Regions from separate parts of the Bradyrhizobium sp. IAR9 genome, predicted to be linked through region 4. Evidence: predicted binding sites of a transcription regulator. Region 4 holds the regulator's gene; each other region holds the start of a gene.
The links. The regulator LexA, encoded in region 4, represses DNA repair genes until DNA is damaged. The targets are predictions, from matches to a motif close to TGTTCNNNNTGTGTTCNG.
Positions count from the first base shown of each region.

Region 1: a site for LexA is predicted at 2,180-2,197, ahead of GGD67_RS15180 (putative DNA modification/repair radical SAM protein). Genes of this name have one in related genera too.
Region 2: a site for LexA is predicted at 2,259-2,276, ahead of GGD67_RS19695 (PA0069 family radical SAM protein). Genes of this name have one in related genera too.
Region 3: a site for LexA is predicted at 2,443-2,460, ahead of recA (recombinase RecA). Genes of this name have one in related genera too.

Region 1 covers NZ_JACBZW010000005.1:72,972-77,168, forward strand. The annotation lists gene GGD67_RS15175 (UdgX family uracil-DNA binding protein) at 1-864, opposite strand, end outside; gene GGD67_RS15180 (putative DNA modification/repair radical SAM protein) at 864-2,099, opposite strand; gene GGD67_RS15185 (ImuA family protein) at 2,263-3,051, shown strand; gene GGD67_RS15190 (DNA polymerase Y family protein) at 2,948-4,197, shown strand, end outside.
Region 2 covers NZ_JACBZW010000007.1:63,264-67,460, forward strand. The annotation lists gene GGD67_RS19690 (phosphoketolase) at 1-2,087, opposite strand, end outside; gene GGD67_RS19695 (PA0069 family radical SAM protein) at 2,298-3,464, shown strand; gene GGD67_RS19700 (VOC family protein) at 3,489-3,944, shown strand; gene GGD67_RS19705 (ribonuclease HII) at 4,018-4,197, shown strand, end outside.
Region 3 covers NZ_JACBZW010000005.1:217,757-221,953, forward strand. The annotation lists gene GGD67_RS15845 (DUF2798 domain-containing protein) at 144-401, shown strand; gene GGD67_RS15850 (hypothetical protein) at 1,058-1,225, opposite strand; gene GGD67_RS15855 (hypothetical protein) at 1,382-1,582, opposite strand; gene recA (recombinase RecA) at 2,553-3,641, shown strand; gene GGD67_RS15865 (hypothetical protein) at 3,749-4,197, shown strand, end outside.
Region 4 covers NZ_JACBZW010000010.1:17,268-21,464, forward strand. The annotation lists gene GGD67_RS24515 (GAF domain-containing protein) at 1-405, opposite strand, end outside; gene GGD67_RS24520 (hypothetical protein) at 624-1,058, opposite strand; gene lexA (transcriptional repressor LexA) at 1,592-2,293, opposite strand; gene glp (gephyrin-like molybdotransferase Glp) at 2,469-3,680, opposite strand; gene GGD67_RS24535 (hypothetical protein) at 3,729-3,899, opposite strand; gene GGD67_RS24540 (hypothetical protein) at 3,903-4,109, opposite strand.

The DNA.
Region 1 (4,197 bases), on a different contig from region 4:
CTCGCGGAGCGCTTCGAGATCGTTGGCAGCTGGCTTGCGTTTCATCGGAGCCTCCGGCCGCTTCTGAGGCTTGTGCGGCTCGGTTGCGGCATTGGCGATCATGGCGCCGGTCATGCGTTCGGCGTCCTCGATCAAGGGCTTAATGATCGAAGCCTCGGGCAGGTTCCTCCAATATTTCTTCGGCATCTCGGCCTGCATCGCCTTCACCTTGAGCCGGGCTGGATTGAAGATGCTGGCGTAATAGCGTCGCCAGGTTTCCTCCAGCCGGTCTTCGCCCGGCGCTTCGCTCTTGCTGACGCCCGGCGTGAACGCGAGCGCGTGGCCGTCCCAATGTGCGCAGAGGTCCGGCGTTAGGATCGACCAGGGCATGTCGGCAAAGCGTTTTGCGAAGAATGGGGCTGCAAGCTCGACGATGTGATGCTCCGGCTCGAACCAGGCGACGTAATGCGCTGCGCGCTCGCGTCCGACCTCGCGGAAGCGGACGAAGGCGTGCATCTTGTGCTCGTCGCGATGGACCGCTCGCGCCATCGCCGTGACTTGCGCGACGTCAGGGTCGGTCGCGACCTCGATGAGGTCGTGGTTGTCCTTCAGCCGAAACAGTAGGCGATAGAGGATCGCAAAGCGCTTGATATCGCGGTGCAGGATTGCAGCCTGGGCGAGTTCGACAAATTTTGCGGAGACATTGAAGGTGCCGTCGTTCACCTCGAGGATCGGAGACGGCGCTTGCGGCGCGAACAAATCGGCTTCGCCGCCCCGCACGGTCCAGGTGACATCGGTGGGCTGCACATGATGAAGCACGAGGCTGCGCGCGGCTTTGCGCCAGCCGTCGAAATCGGTTTCGTTGTCGAGGGTGATGTACTGCATCAGAAGCCAAATCCCAATTGAGTTGCTTTCGGCTTGAAGCGCTCGATCAGCCCGGCGGCATCGAGACGATGCGGCGAGGGGCGGTGATCGCTGAGGACGATGAATGGCAGGGCCTTGTGCTTGGGCACGTGCAGCCGCGCGAGATCGGAGAGACGGATCGTGGTGGTGCGCCGCGTCGTAATGATGCGCTCGACCGTTTTGGTGCCGAAGCCCGGCACGCGCAGCAGCTCCTCGCGGCTGGCGCGGTTGACGTCGAGCGGGAAGCGGTCGCGATGGCGCAGCGCCCAGGCGAGTTTTGGATCGATGTCGAGCGGCAGCATCGCGCTGTCGTCGACGATCTCCGCAACGTCGAAACCGTAGAACCGCATCAGCCAGTCGGCCTGGTAGAGCCGGTGCTCGCGCAGCAGCGGCGGCTGCACCAGAGGCAAGGCGCGGCTGGCGTCGGGGATCGGGCTGAAGGCGGAGTAGTAGACGCGCCGCAGGCGGTAGGCGCCGTAGAGATTGGCGCTGGTGTGGAGAATGGTGTGGTCGGAGGCAGCATCAGCGCCGACGATCATCTGCGTGCTTTGGCCCGCCGGCGCGAAGCGCTGCGGCTTCGCCCTGGTCTTCGCACTGCGGCCTTCCTCGGCCTCGTCGAGCTTCAGCCGCAGCCGGCCCATGGTACGGCGGATCGCGCGCACGTCCTTCTCCGGCGCGAATTGCTGCAGGCTCGTCTCCTCGGGCATCTCGATGTTGATGGAGAGACGATCGGCATATTTGCCGGCTTCCGCGATCAGCGCATCGTCGGCCTCGGGAATGGTCTTGAGATGAATATAGCCGCGGAAGTGATGCTCCTCGCGCAGCTTTCGCGCGACGCTCACCACCTGCTCCATAGTGTAGTCGGGGCTGCGGATGATGCCGGAGGAGAGAAACAGGCCCTCGATGTAGTTGCGACGGTAGAAGTCGAGCGTGAGCTTGACCAATTCGTCGACGGTGAAGCGGGCGCGCGGCACGTTCGAGGAGGCGCGGTTGACGCAATAGAGGCAATCGTAATTGCAGGCGTTGGTCAGCAGCACCTTGAGCAGCGAGATGCAGCGTCCATCCGGCGCGTAGGAATGGCAGATGCCCATGCCGGGCGCGGTCGAACCCATGCCCTTGCCGTCGCTGGAATCCCGCTTCTCGGTGCCGCTGGAGGCGCAGGACGCGTCGTATTTGGCGGCGTCAGCCAGGATTTCCAGCTTGCGTTGTACGTCCATCTTGGAATCCCTTTGATTCAGCTCATGAATCCGCTTGCGCGCCAATTCGATTGACTCTCTACGCGCCGTTAGCTTTATATTAGAACATATCATGAACAAATGAGCCAGCCGCTGGTTCTCTTTTTGAGAGCCATCGGCAATCACCTCTGAAGGAGCGGCGAGCATGAGCGGCGCACGTCAAAGCGCGCTTGCGACCTTGCGCGGCCAGATCGAGCGTATCGAGACGGCGACGGTCGTGCATCCGCACGATCGCATCGCACTCGGTCATAGCGAAGCCGACAACGCGCTGAAGGGCGGGCTCGCGCGCGCGGCGATCCACGAGGTGTTTTGTGAGGGACGGCAGGGGACGGCCGCGACCGGCTTCGTCATGGGGCTTGCCGGGCGCGTCTCGGCGCAGCGGCCGTTGCTGTGGGTACGGCAGGATTTCTTGGAGATAGAGGCAGGCGCGCTGTCGATGAGCGGGCTCGCCGAGCTCGGCCTCGATCCGCGCCGCGTGGTGATGGTGCGCGCCGCCGATGTCGAGAGCGCGCTGCGTACCTCGGCCGATGCGCTCGCTTGCGATGCGCTCGGCGCCGTCGTGCTCGAGTTCTGGGGCGAGACCAGGCAGTTCGATCTCGTGGCGAGCCGCAAGCTGACGCTGGCCGCGCAAGGCTCCGGCGTCACCGGCCTGATGCTGCGGATGGCGGCGCAGCCGCTGCCTTCGACCGCGGAGACACGGTGGATGCTGCGCGCGGCGCATTCGCCGCCGGGATCGGTGTGGGACGCATGGGGCGCGCCGCGCTTCGATGCCGAACTCTTGCGTAATCGTCATGGCCCCTGCGGCCGGTGGATCATGGAATGGAATTGTGATGAGTGCCAGTTCAGTGAACCGTCGACGTATTCTCAGCCTGTGGCTGCCGCGCCTGCCCATCGACCGGATCCAGCGTTTCTTCAACAGCGCCGGGCTGGGTAAAACCAATAATGAGCCGAGCATCGTCGTCATCAAGGACAACAATGCGCTGGTGATCCATGCGCTGGACGAGGCTGCCGAGCGCCTCGGCCTGTACATCGGTCAGCCGCTGGCCAATGCGCGGGCGATGTGCCCGGACCTGAAAGTGTTCGATGCCGATGTCGCGGCCGATGCGAAGACGCTTAGCGACATCGCCGATTGGTGCGACCGCTTCACGCCGCTGGTCGCGCTCGACCCGCCGCATGGGCTGTTCCTCGACATCACCGGCTGTGCGCATCTGTTCGGCGGCGAGGCTGCGTTGCTGCAAGCGCTGGTTCGGGCGCTCGGCCGACAAGGCTTTGCCGTCAGCGCGGCAATCGCCGGCACCTCGGTCTGCGCGCGCACGCTGACGCGGCAGGCCACGGGCACCATCGTTGCCGATGGCGAAGAGGCGAGGGCGATCAGCCGGTTTCCGGTGTCCGCGCTCGGTGCGGACGAAGCCATCACCACCGGTCTGCGCCGCGCCGGCCTCAAGACCATCGGTGATGTCGCCGCGCGCTCGCCGAGCGAGATTACGGCGCGGTTCGGGGCGCGGTTCTCCACGCTGCTCGCGCATGCGCTGGGGCAGGGCGATGCGCCGATCAACCCGCGCAAACCGCTGCCTGATTACATCGTGGAGAAGCGTTTCGCCGAGCCGATCGCGACCGACACCATGATCGCAATGACGCTGTCGCGGCTCGCCGATACGCTGATCGCGTCGATGGAGAAGCAGGGCAAGGGCGCGCGCCGGCTGGAAGCCGCGTTCTTCCGCACCGACGGCGTGGTGCGCGCGATCATGGTCGAGACCGGACGTCCGGTGACGCGAAGCGCGGTGATCGACCGGCTGTTTCGCGAGCGCCTCGACGCGCTCGCCGATCCGCTGGATCCCGGTTTCGGCTTCGACATGGTTCGGCTGTCGGCGAGCCGGACCGAGATCGTGGTGCAGGAGCAGCGCGATCTCGACGCCCATGTCCACGACAATGACGAGCTTGCCGCGCTGATCGACCGCATCGCCGCGCGCATCGGCGGAAAGCGCGTCGTCGTGCACCTGCCTGAGGATACCCATATCCCCGAATGCGCTGTGATGGCCGCGCCGGCGCAGCATCATCTCGCCGCCGCCATGCAGGCCGA
Region 2 (4,197 bases), on a different contig from region 4:
CCGTGATAGGCGAAGATGACAGGCTTGTCGCGCGTGAACAGGCTGTCGAAGTCGCGGTCCGAAAGCCCATGAGGATGCTGATCCCTCGGTTGCAGCGTCATGAGGTCGACGACGTTGACGACGCGGATCTTCAGGTCCGGCAGCGCCTTGCGCAACAGGTCGACGGCGGCGAGCGTCTCCAGCGTCGGCACATCGCCGGCGCAGGCCATCACCACGTCGGGCTCGCCCGTTGCATCTTCCGTCCCCGCCCAGGTCCAGATTCCGATGCCGGCATCGCAATGCGTGGCTGCTTCCTGCATCGACAGCCATTGCGGCGCCGGCTGCTTGCCGGCAACGATCACGTTGATGCGGTTATAGGTCCGCAGGCAATGGTCGGCGATCCACAGCAGCGTGTTGGCATCCGGCGGGAAGTAGATGCGAACGATATCGGCCTTCTTGTTGGCGACGAGATCGACGAAGCCGGGATCCTGATGGCTGAAGCCGTTATGGTCCTGCCGCCAGACATGCGAGGTCAGGAGATAATTGAGCGAGGCGATCGGGCGCCGCCATGGCAGATCGCGCGTGACCTTCAGCCATTTGGCGTGCTGGTTGAACATGGAATCCACGATGTGGATGAAGGCCTCATAGCAGGAGAAGAAACCGTGGCGTCCAGTGAGCAGATAGCCCTCGAGCCAGCCCTGGCAGAGATGCTCGCTCAAGACTTCCATGACGCGGCCGTCCTGCGCCAGATGCACGTCGTAAGGCTCGATCGGCTCCATCCAGACCCGCTCGGTCTCCTCGAACACGGCGTCCAGACGGTTTGACGCGGTCTCGTCCGGGCCCATGATGCGGAAATTGCGCTCCTTCGCGTTGAGGCGGATGACGTCGCGCAGGAATTTGCCGAGCTCGCGCGTCGCTTCGGCTGCGACGCCGCCGGGCTGCGGCACCTCGATGGCGAAGCTGCGGAAGTCTGGCAGCTTCAGCTCCTTCTTGAGCAGGCCGCCATTGGCATGCGGATTGGCGCCCATGCGGCGAATGCCTTCGGGCGCGAGCGCCTGAAGTTCTGGAATGAGCGCCCCGCTCTGGTCGAACAGCTTTTCGGGCTCGTAGCTGCGCATCCAGTTTTCGAGCACTTTGAGGTGCGCCGGGTTCTCGCGACAGCCCGCCACCGGCACCTGATGCGCGCGCCAAAAACCCTCGACCTTCTTGCCGTCGACCTCTTTCGGGCCGGTCCAGCCTTTCGGGCTGCGCAGCACGATCATCGGCCAGCGCGGCCGCTCGACTGCCTTGCGGCCGTCGCGGGCGTGCTGCTGGATCGAGCGGATGCTGGCGAGCGCAACGTCGAGCGCATCCGCCATGGCCTGATGCATCAATTTGGGATCGTCGCCCGCGACGAACAGCGGCTCGTGGCCGAACCCGCGGAACAGGTCGCGGATCTCGCTGTCCCGCATCCGCCCGAGCACGGTCGGGTTGGCGATCTTGTAGCCGTTCAGATGCAGGATCGGCAGCACCGCGCCGTCATGCGCGGGGTTCAGGAACTTGTTGGAGTGCCAGGAGGCCGCGAGCGGGCCGGTTTCCGCTTCGCCGTCACCGACCACGCAAGCCACGATCAAGTCGGGATTGTCCAGCGCCGCACCATAGGCATGCACCAGCGCGTAGCCGAGCTCGCCGCCTTCGTGGATCGAGCCCGGCGTTTCCGGCGCCGCGTGGCTCGGAATGCCGCCGGGAAAGGAGAACTGCCTGAACAGCTTGCGCAATCCGTCCGTGTCGCGCGCGATGTCGGGATAGATCTCGCTATAGCTGCCTTCCAGATAGGTGTTGGCGACCATGCCCGGCCCGCCATGGCCGGGACCGCAGACATAGAGCACGCTGACATCCAGCGCGCGGATGACGCGGTTGAGATGGGCGTAGATGAAGTTCAGGCCGGGCGTCGTGCCCCAATGGCCGAGCAGACGCGGCTTGATGTGCTCGGCCTGCAAGGCCTCGCGCAGCAGCGGATTGTCGAGCAGGTAGATTTGCCCGACGGAGAGGTAGTTCGCGGCGCGCCAGTAGCGATCGAGGAGGTCGAGGTTGCTGCTTGCCGCGGCCGATTGTTGTTGATTTGTCATGTTCCTGCTGACCTTCACCCGGCGATCGTCACCAACATTGTTCCGCGACGATTGATCCCTGGCCGGCATCAAACGAAATCGTTGCGACGGGTGTGTTGCGTGAGGTCAAAGGACCGCGCCCGAAATTTGGGCGGCTACTGTGCATGGGGTTGTTTTCCCATTTTTTGTTTGTGTTCTTGATTTGTTCCTTTTGCGTGCTATCTTGGCTTCATGAGTCCAGCAGCATCCTCTCATGCTCTCAAACACCCGCCGGTCAAGGCGCCCTCCGAGCCGGCGGGTGTGGACTCTGACTTTCCAGAGCTTGGCGTCGCCATCGACCGCGCACGCAGGCGAGGGCGGGGGGCACAGTCGAATGCCAGCGGCCGCTATGAGGCCGAGGCGCGCGTCGCCTTCGACGACGGCTGGCAGAGCCTGGAAGAGCTGCCGCCGTTCAAGACCATTGTCGGGGTCGACACCTCGCGCAAGGTGATCACCCGCAACGATTCCCCCGATATCGGCTTCGACCGCTCGATCAATCCCTATCGCGGCTGCGAGCATGGCTGCGTCTACTGCTTCGCGCGGCCGACCCATGCCTATCTCGGCCTGTCGCCCGGGCTCGACTTCGAGTCAAAGCTGTTCGTCAAGCCCGAGGCGCCGGCGCTGCTGGAGAAAGAGCTCGCCGCGACTGGCTATGAGCCCCGGATGATCGCGATCGGCACCAACACCGATCCCTATCAGCCGATCGAGCGCGAGCGCAAAATCATGCGCGGCATCCTCGAGGTTCTCGAGGGTGCCGGCCATCCCGTCGGCATCGTCACCAAGTCGGCGCTGGTGGTGCGCGACATCGATATTCTCGCGCGGATGGCCAAGCGCAACCTCGCCAAGGTCGCGATCTCCGTCACCTCGCTCGATCCGAAGCTCGCGCGCACCATGGAGCCGCGCGCCTCGACGCCGCCGAAGCGGCTGGAGGCGCTGAAGCAGCTCTCGGACGCCGGCATTCCCACCACGGTGATGGTTGCGCCCGTGATCCCCGCGCTGAACGATTCCGAGATCGAGCGCATCCTCGATGCTGCCGCCCATGTCGGCGTCAAGGAAGCCTCCTATGTGCTGCTGCGGCTGCCGCTGGAGGTGCGCGATCTCTTCCGCGAATGGCTAATGGCGAACTATCCCGACCGCTATCGCCACGTCTTCACGCTGATCCGCGACATGCGCGGCGGCCGCGACTACGATGCGAAATGGGGCGAACGGATGAAGGGCACCGGACCAATGGCCTGGACCATCGGCCGCCGCTTCGAGATCGCCTGCGACAGGCTCGGCCTCAACAAACGGCGCTCCAAGCTGACGACCGATCACTTTGCGCGGCCGAAGCGGAACGGCGATCAGCTCAGCCTGTTCTGATCGGGGAAGTGGAAGAGGCGTCGCATGGTCAAGGAACTTCACCCGCCGGTGCCGCGGCTCACTGTCATCACGCTTGGCGTCAGCGATATCCGTGCCAGCATCGCTTTTTACGACGCGCTCGGTTTTGCGCGCCGGCTAAGGGCGACCGGCGAGGCCGTCGCTTTCTACGATACCGGTGGCCCGGTGCTCGCACTTTATCCCTGGGATCAGCTCTCGGCCGACGCGACGTTGCCGGACCGGCCGAGGCCATCGACCTTCCGCGGCATCACCATCGCCTGGAACTGTCGGACCCGAGAGGAGGTCGATGCGGTGCTGGCCTTTGCCCTCGGCAAGGGGGCAAAGCTGGTGAAGGCCGCGCACGAGACCGATTATGGCGGCTATTCCGGTTATTTTGCCGATCCCGACGGCCATCCCTGGGAGGTCGTGGTCGCACCCGGCATCGAGGTCGGCGAGGACCGGCGGGTGCATCTGGCGGAATAGGGCGGCCTGAATAACGGGAATTGCGCGGGGTTCCCGGTTGCGCCGGCCGGGCCGCTTGCGCACGATCCCCGCCATGATTCGGGACAAGTCCGCCAAGACACCGGCCAAAGACGCGCCAAGGAAGGACGCTGCGAAGAAGACAGCGCCCGCCAAGGCCGGCAGAGCGCCTGCGACCAAAACAACGACCGTTCCCGCAGGCAAGAAAGGCATCATCGCGGTCGCACCGCCGAGCTTCCGGCGCGAGCGCGCGCTG
Region 3 (4,197 bases), on a different contig from region 4:
TTCCTGGGCTGCACCCGGCTGCGCCGGTACGCCGATCGGACGGGGCCGCGGGGGGCCCCGCCGAGGATCACTGATTTCCCTGCAAGCGGCGGCATATGCCTTGCTTGGTCTGAACGACGGCAAGAAACAACATGGGCCCGGTCATGCTCGGCATTCCCCGCCGCTACAGTCATTTCGTCTTCGGAATCATCCAGTCCGGACTGACCTCGCTGATCGCGGCGGGGATCGCCAGCTTGCCCGCCGGCAGCGCGATGAGCTTCGTCGGGCACTGGATGGTGTCGTGGCTGATCGCCTGGGCCGCGATGCTGCCGATCGTTCTGCTGGCTGCGCCCGCGATCCGCACTTTCTCGCTGCTCCTGACCCAGGAGGAGAGAGATCCGCGAACCGCCCGGCAGGGATGAAAAAGCCCCGCCTGGGGAGAGCCAGACGGGGCAAAAAGTTATTGGAGGCTGAGGTGCTGGGCTGCAACACCATAGCCACATCATCCTAGCCGGCTGCGCTTACGGCAGCCTGACAGGCGGCGGATTTCCGGGCCGAGCGTCGAGGCCGCAGACTGGCCCCGCACCGGTCCCAATTTCGACATCCGTTCGCACAACTGCGGACACACCGGTCGGCAAGATTCCACATCGTTCGGCGCAGCCATGGGGGAAACGTGGCACGCCGACCACGGGGTGGCATCATGGATAACGTAGAGCGGTCATTCGCCGCCGCGACAGCGGTTGGCTTCGTGGTGCTGGTGATCGGCCTCGTGCTGCTGGCGCTGCTTTAAAACAGGCGCGCGAGCGGCAGCCTTTCCCCGGATGACGGGTTACGGGGCGTGCCGCATTCTCAAAAACTGGAAAACAACCCCATGCACAGTAGGCGGCATGCAAATTCGGTTGTTCATTCAGCGACTTATGAGTAGTGTTTAGATACCGTCATTGCGCGCGATGCGCCCCGTGGAGCCGCTCAAATCGACTCGAGCTGCGCTTCCGACACCTTGCGACTGCTTCCCGCCGCCGCCAGCCACATCGCCAGCGCGCCCTTGTCAGCTTCCGAAGCCGGCCCCGCGCCGTGTTTAGTGGATCTTGATTTCGTTCAGGGGAAGGTGGAGCTCGGCGGCGCGCTCTTGGCGGTCCTTCTTGCGGAACTCGTTTTCCGCGCGCTCGAACTTCATCAGCTCCTCCTGCGCCGCCTCCAGCAGGGGATTGCGCCTGATCGTGTCGCGGTTCGTGTTGTCCGTCATGACTGAGGTCCCCAAAGTTGCGGTCCCATCCTGGAGAAGGCCCAAGACCGCGAAAAAAGTTCGGTGCCGCAGGATTACGGAATTCTGACGGCGGCCGGGCCATGCGTCTTTGATGCGCGTCAGCTTCGGCCGGGGAATGACGTTGCGGCAGCCCTGTTATTTCGGCGGTTGCAGCCCGGGGGATATGACCCAGTCGTGCAGATGATTGGCGACATCGGCCTGGCGGGCCTTCTTGAACAGGGCGTCCCGCTCGGGCCCGGGCGGAAGCCTGGAGGCCTGCTCCTCGATCTGCTTCACCCAGGCGGAGAGTCGATCTTGAAGCGTCAGCTGCTGCTTGAAACGTCGCCGCTTGAGCATGGCGCGCTCCTTTCCGTGCGAGGAAGGCGGGAGCGCAATCGGGCGTTCTCATCACCGATAGTGGCCACGGTTCGTGCGGTGATGGCCCATTAAGACCCGTTCACGGGGCCGGGTCTGTTCAGTTGTGTGCACAGCGGCGAATGGGGAGAGCAGGGGCTTGGGGATTTGAACTTGGAGGAGCGCGGCTTTAGTTGGGCGCGAGCAATGCGAAGCCACAAGGGCGACCAGCGCATTGTTGCGCGTCTAAAGATTATGAGGAGGCTGTTTGCGACCCGAAGCGTGTATCGAGGTTGGCTTTCCACGCGGGATGTTAAAATGAAAGAGGCCGCCAACTGAGGCGGCCTCGGGTGTTCACGTGCTGCGGTAGACTAGTTACAGCTAGCATTTCCGTAGTTTCGTATCGATGTGAAGGACTGCCCATTCGGACACTGCGACTGCTCATAGATCACCTTAGGCTGCTCACCTGCGTTCACCGAAAATGGCACTTGGATATTGCAGTAGCCATTTTGCGTATTCATTGCCGCTTGGAAGCCGCAACTTACGGGCCACGGAGGTCCGCCCTGAGGTGAGCAAGTTACTCGCAGAGTGCCGTTTTGCTGGAAATAAGATTGGCAATTAGCCGCGCCGGCGAAAGCCGAGTCTGCCACAGGCATCATCGACACGAATGCGAACGGAATCGCGAGAGCCCTTAAATGCATTGCAACACTCCATGGTTGTTAAATGTCAAGCAACGGCCGATGGTAGCAAATCGCCATTAGGTTGAGTGATGTGGCAATGCGTCACTAAGCGCGAATTAGGACGCTCCCAAAATCAAGTTAGGACACTCCGGGTCACATACGAGACAGCACCAAAATCCGCAAAAGAACATATTGCGAACCTAGAACAAATGGGGTACGCTACTTTTATCGACGAGCCGCCTCGCCAATCGTTTGTCCCTCACGCGAATCCTCGCCATAAGGAGCACGACCCAATGTCCGCCACTGCCCTGCGTATCGTCGAAGGATCTTCCATGGACAAGAGTAAAGCTCTGGCCGCCGCGCTCTCTCAGATCGAGCGCCAGTTCGGCAAGGGCTCGGTGATGAAGCTCGGCAAGAACGACCGGTCGATGGACATCGAGGCGGTGTCGTCAGGCTCGCTCGGGCTCGATATCGCGCTCGGCATCGGCGGTCTGCCCAAGGGACGCATCGTCGAGATCTACGGGCCGGAATCGTCGGGCAAGACCACGCTGGCGCTGCACACGGTGGCGGAAGCGCAGAAGAAGGGCGGCATCTGCGCCTTCATCGACGCGGAGCATGCGCTCGATCCGGTCTATGCCCGCAAGCTCGGCGTCAACATCGACGAGCTTCTGATCTCGCAGCCCGACACCGGCGAGCAGGCGCTGGAAATCTGCGACACGCTGGTGCGCTCGGGCGCGGTGGACGTGCTGGTGGTTGATTCGGTCGCCGCGCTGGTGCCGAAGGCCGAGCTCGAAGGCGAGATGGGTGATGCGCTTCCGGGTCTGCAGGCGCGCCTGATGAGCCAGGCGCTGCGCAAGCTGACGGCCTCGATCAACAAGTCCAACACCATGGTGATCTTCATCAACCAGATCCGCATGAAGATCGGTGTGATGTACGGCTCGCCCGAGACCACCACCGGCGGCAACGCGCTGAAGTTCTATGCCTCCGTCCGGCTCGACATCCGCCGCATCGGCGCGATCAAGGAGCGCGACGAAGTGGTCGGCAACACCACGCGCGTCAAGGTGGTCAAGAACAAGCTGGCACCGCCCTTCAAGCAGGTCGAGTTCGACATCATGTACGGCGAGGGCGTCTCCAAGATGGGCGAGATCCTCGATCTCGGCGTCAAGGCCGGCATCGTCGAGAAATCCGGCGCCTGGTTCTCCTATGACAGCCAGCGTCTCGGCCAGGGTCGCGAGAACTCGAAAGCCTTCCTGAAGGCCAACCCCGACATCACCGCCAAGATCGAGACCTCGATCCGCCAGAACTCCGGTCTGATCTCCGAGCAGATTCTGGCCGGTACGCCCGAGAGCGACGCCGACGGCGAGGAGCCGGCAGACGAGTAAGACGAACCGCGAAAGCTTTTCGCGAGGAGCGGGCGCTGAAGACGTTGAGTTGCCGACGTCGTCAGCGCCCGTTTCGTTTTGCGTTGTCGGGATCTGGTGGTGGTGTGATGAAGCGTCTGATCCTGACCAGTGCGGCCGGCGCCAATCTCGCCAAATCGAAGCTGGCCGAGATCGTCGTTCTGTTCTTTCTTCGCTTCACGTGGGGGCCGTTGCCTTCGTCCGACTATTTCGCAGCCTATTTCGGGGCGCAGTCAGGGACGCTCAGGCCGGGCGATCATTGGTCGGATTGGGGTACAAAATGGCCCTCCAAGTTCAAGGAACTCAGGAAGCTACCCTTTGCCGATTTTTGCGAGCGCTATGACGAGATCGAACTTTGGTTCGATCCGAGCCCAGACGATCAACTGCAGCTGATCTGGCTGCTCGACTATCTTGCCTCATACCCTGAGCTGCTGAAAAAACTCAGGTTGCGTCTGCTTGCATCCGATCTCTTCGATCTGAGAGACCGAGTTTCCGAAGCGTCCGCGTCGCATATTCCTATGGTGGATGTTCAGGCCCG
Region 4 (4,197 bases):
CGCGCCGTAATAGCCGTCGACGAGGCCCATCTCGTGGGAGAGATCAGGATCGTTGTGCCAGAGCTCGATCGCGCCGACATGCGCCTCGTCGTCGCCGCAGAACAGCACCATCACGGCTTGCAGGAATTCGCCTGCGAACACCGGCACCGCCACGCCGCAGGTGAGGCCGGCCGCGACGGCCTGATCGATCCGCTTGAAATAGGAGTTGGCGAATTTCGTGAGGATGACGGGATGGCCGCAGGCCCAGGCCTTGCCTGGAAGCCCCTCGTCATATCCGAAGTGCAGCTCTTCGCTGACGGCCTTGAACGCGGACAGCCCTTCATCGTAGAGGCCGCCGCCGAATTCCAGCCGCATGCGCGTCCGGTCAGGCACCCAGAGTTCAACGACGCGAATGAAGGTTTTCATCGAGCGTGTCCGCCGCCTCAAACCACGACAGCATCGGTCATTTGGCTGCGGAGCGGACGTTCAAAATTCAGGCAGCACGGCTCAAACTTCGTGCGGCGACGAGGCGAGGCGGCGGCGCTCGCCGATCGAATTTCATGAAACAAAAACCCACCGGGCTCGCCGGCCTCGGCCGGCGACGGCATTTCAATCCTGGCCCTCGGCTTATCGGGCGGAGGGCGTCAGCCGATCGGCAGTCGTGTGACCGTCGGGCGACTGTCGGCGATGATCTGCGGCTTGTGCTCGCGCTCGCCGATCGGCTGGGTCACCGGCAGTTGCAGCACGGTTGCGCGCTGGCCTTCGACCAGTTGCGTCACCAGCACGGATTTGCCGTCCGGGAATTCGATCGCGTCATGATGGCGATCGGGAATGTGCGGATCGATCTTGCCGAACTTGCCGACGCGGGAGTTGACGGTGCGCGTCCAGATCCAGCGGTTGTCGTAACGGACGTCGTCGGCGAAGGCGAGCTCCGTCCCCGGCAGCAGGCAGACCGCGACGGAGAGATCGGCTTCGGAGGCGAAGCCGCGCGTCGAGGTGCCGCGGAATGTTGTCGTAACGATCGTCTCGCCGACTTCTGCGGGGCGCGTCGCGACGGCATGCAGGCTGTAGTCACACATCGGGTGCTCCTCAATGCAGAGATAGCGACCCGCACCTCTTTCGGAGGCGCAGGCCCCTACCAGAGTGGAAGCACGTGACGGTCTGCTCGGTTGTAGGCAAATCTGCGGCTGGGATCCGCGAGCCGCGATCACATTATCTTTTCCATCTTTTCCGAATTTGTTAGGAACAAAGTCGGCTTCCGTGCATTTGGCAGCCGCGTCTCGACAACCGCGCGTGTCAACGACCGGCGGAGTGATGCGCTTGCGCGGCAACGGCTTGCGATGCTGATGTTGCGATCAGCGTTGCTGCGGCTGCACTCAAACGAGCTGCGCATTTGGGCCGTCCCCCCTCGAACTCGAAAGGCCGCGAAGCGATGTTGCGTCGCGCGGCCTGCCGAGGATGTCGCGAAAGGAGGAGGGGCCGGACAATCTGTGCGATACCAGAAAGACTATCCAGCCGGAGCGGACCGTCATCCGCTCCAATCTCTGATCGGCGAGGCCGATCGAAGGCGCGCGCGAGGCGCTAAAGACTTCAGTATCGAGTACTTCCGGTATCAGTACTTGCGATAAAGCCCGATCAGCTTGCCCTGAATCTTCACGCGGTTCGGCGGCAGGATGCGCACCTCATAAGCGGCATTGGCGGGCTCCAGCGCGATCGAGGCGCCGCGGCGGCGGAAGCGCTTGAGCGTGGCTTCCTCGTCGTCGATCAGTGCCACCACGATGTCGCCGGTATCGGCGCTCTCATTGCGCTGGATCAGCGCCATGTCGCCGTCGAGGATGCCGGCCTCGACCATGGAATCACCGCGCACTTCGAGCGCGTAATGCTCGCCGGAGCCGAGCATGTCGGGCGGCACGCTGATCGTGTGGCTGCGGGTCTGCAAAGCCTCGATCGGAGTACCGGCCGCGATGCGGCCCATCACGGGCACCGCAACGGGTCGCTCGCCCTCGTCCGCGGACGGGCTGGAGCTCGCGCGTAGCTTGCCGAGATTGCCCTCGATGACGCTTGGCGTGAAGCCGCGTCGGTTGCCGGCGGCAGCCTGGAGCTCCGGCAGCTTGATCACTTCGATGGCCCGGGCGCGGTTGGGCAGGCGGCGGATGAAGCCGCGCTCCTCGAGCGCGGTGATCAGGCGGTGGATGCCTGACTTCGAGCGCAGGTCGAGCGCATCCTTCATCTCGTCGAAGGACGGCGGCACGCCGCTTTCCTTCAAGCGCTCGCTGATGAACCGCAGAAGCTCGTATTGTTTGCGCGTTAACATCTCGAACAAAGTCCCCCGGTTGATGTCGTTCGATTCCGAGACGATGAGTTCAGCGATAAGCCGCTACATCTCGAAACAAATCATGAACGGACACTATATGTTCGATATGTGTTCCGCAACTGCTTAATTTACCGTGAACAGAACGAAACTCACGGAATGCGTGTGGCGGCGCAGTTCAGACGGGGAGCCGCAGCACCTCGCAGGGGCTGCCGGCCTCGGCCTTCGGCGCAAACGGTGCGCGCACGAGAAGTACCTGTGCTGCAGCAAGATTCGCAAGCAGAGAGGAGTCTTGATGGCTGACGGGAAGGGCGACGAGCGCGCCGTCGTCGCGCTTTTCCAGGCGCGCGCGCAGATAATCCTCGCGCTGGTCGTTGGCGCCGAGATCGCGGCCCAGCACGACGCGCTCGCGATGATGATGAATCACTGAACGGCCCGACAGCGCGCGAATCAGCGGCACCATGAACAGGAAGGCGCAGACGTAGGACGACACGGGATTGCCGGGCAGGCCGATGACGCCCATCGCCCCTAACCGCCCGTGCATCATCGGCTTGCCGGGCCGCATCGCGATCTTCCAGAACGCCATCGCGATGCCTTCGTCCTTGAGCGCCTGCTGGACCAGATCGTGGTCGCCGACCGATGCGCCTCCGGTCGTGACCAGGATGTCGGCGCCGCTTTCACGCGCGCGGCGGATGCCGGCGGTGGTGGCCTCCAGCGTATCGGCGGCGACACCGAGGTCGATGGTCTCGGCGCCTTCGCTGCGGGCGAGCGCGTGCAGGGCATAGCCGTTGGAATAGACGATCTGGCCGTGCCCGGGCGTTGAGCCCGGCATCACCAGTTCGTCGCCGGTGGCGAGAATCGCGACCTTCGGACGGCGGCAAACGGCGAGCTGCGGGTGGTTCATTCCGGCGGCGAGGGCGAGATCGCGCTCCGTCAGACGGGTTCCCTTGCGCAGGAGAACGTCGCCCTCGCGGAAATCGACGCCGGCGGGGCGGATGTGCCGACCCACGATCGCGGCTTCCTTGATCGTTATGTGCTTGCTTTCGGCGATCGTGTCCTCCTGGATCACGACCGCATCCGCGCCGTCGGGAACGACGCCGCCGGTGAAGATCCGCACGGCTTCGCCGGCGCCGACCTTTCCCGTGAACGGACGGCCCGCCGCGACCTCACCGATCATTGTCAGCGTGGAACCCATTGTTGCCGCATCGGCCGCGCGCACGGCATAGCCGTCCATCGCCGACATCGCCTGGGGCGGCTGGGTGCGCCGCGCAGCGACGTCCTGCGCGAGCACGCGATGGTAGGCTTCGTCGAGTGAAACCATCTCTGCAGGCAGCGGCTCTGCACCCGCCAGCACCGCAGCAAGGGCGTCGGAAACCGGCATCAAGGCCACGGCGAAACTCCTGCTCGGCACGTTCGGATGAAATGTTCCGACAGTCTTCTAGCCGAGCGCGGGGGCAGAGGCAAAATGGCGGAGCGGGCAGGATTTATCCTGCCGCTTCCAGCCCAGGATGGAAGGCAGGCTCAGGCTTGGCATGATCCAGAGAACGAGACCGATCGGCAGGAGGGTGGCCATGGCGAGGACGAGAATGACGAGCGCCACGGCCAGCATCGCTCAACTCCCGCTCGGCCGGTCCGGCCCGGCGTCCAGCGCGACGTCGGGAGCCTTCGGGCCTTGATCCTTGTCGGGCAGCGGATCGGCCTGGGATTTCAGGTCGGCGGCCTTGCTGATCAGCTTGGCGGAAAGGTCAGAATCCGAGGTGGTTCTTGCGAATTCAAGCAGGAGAGAGGCTTGCTTGGTGAGATAGGTTTTGCCCAGCACGTGCATAAGTCCGGTGTAGAAGTCCCAACGGACTCAAGAGTCCGTAAGGGGCCATTCCGTTCCCGGAACTCCGTACAAAAATGCACAA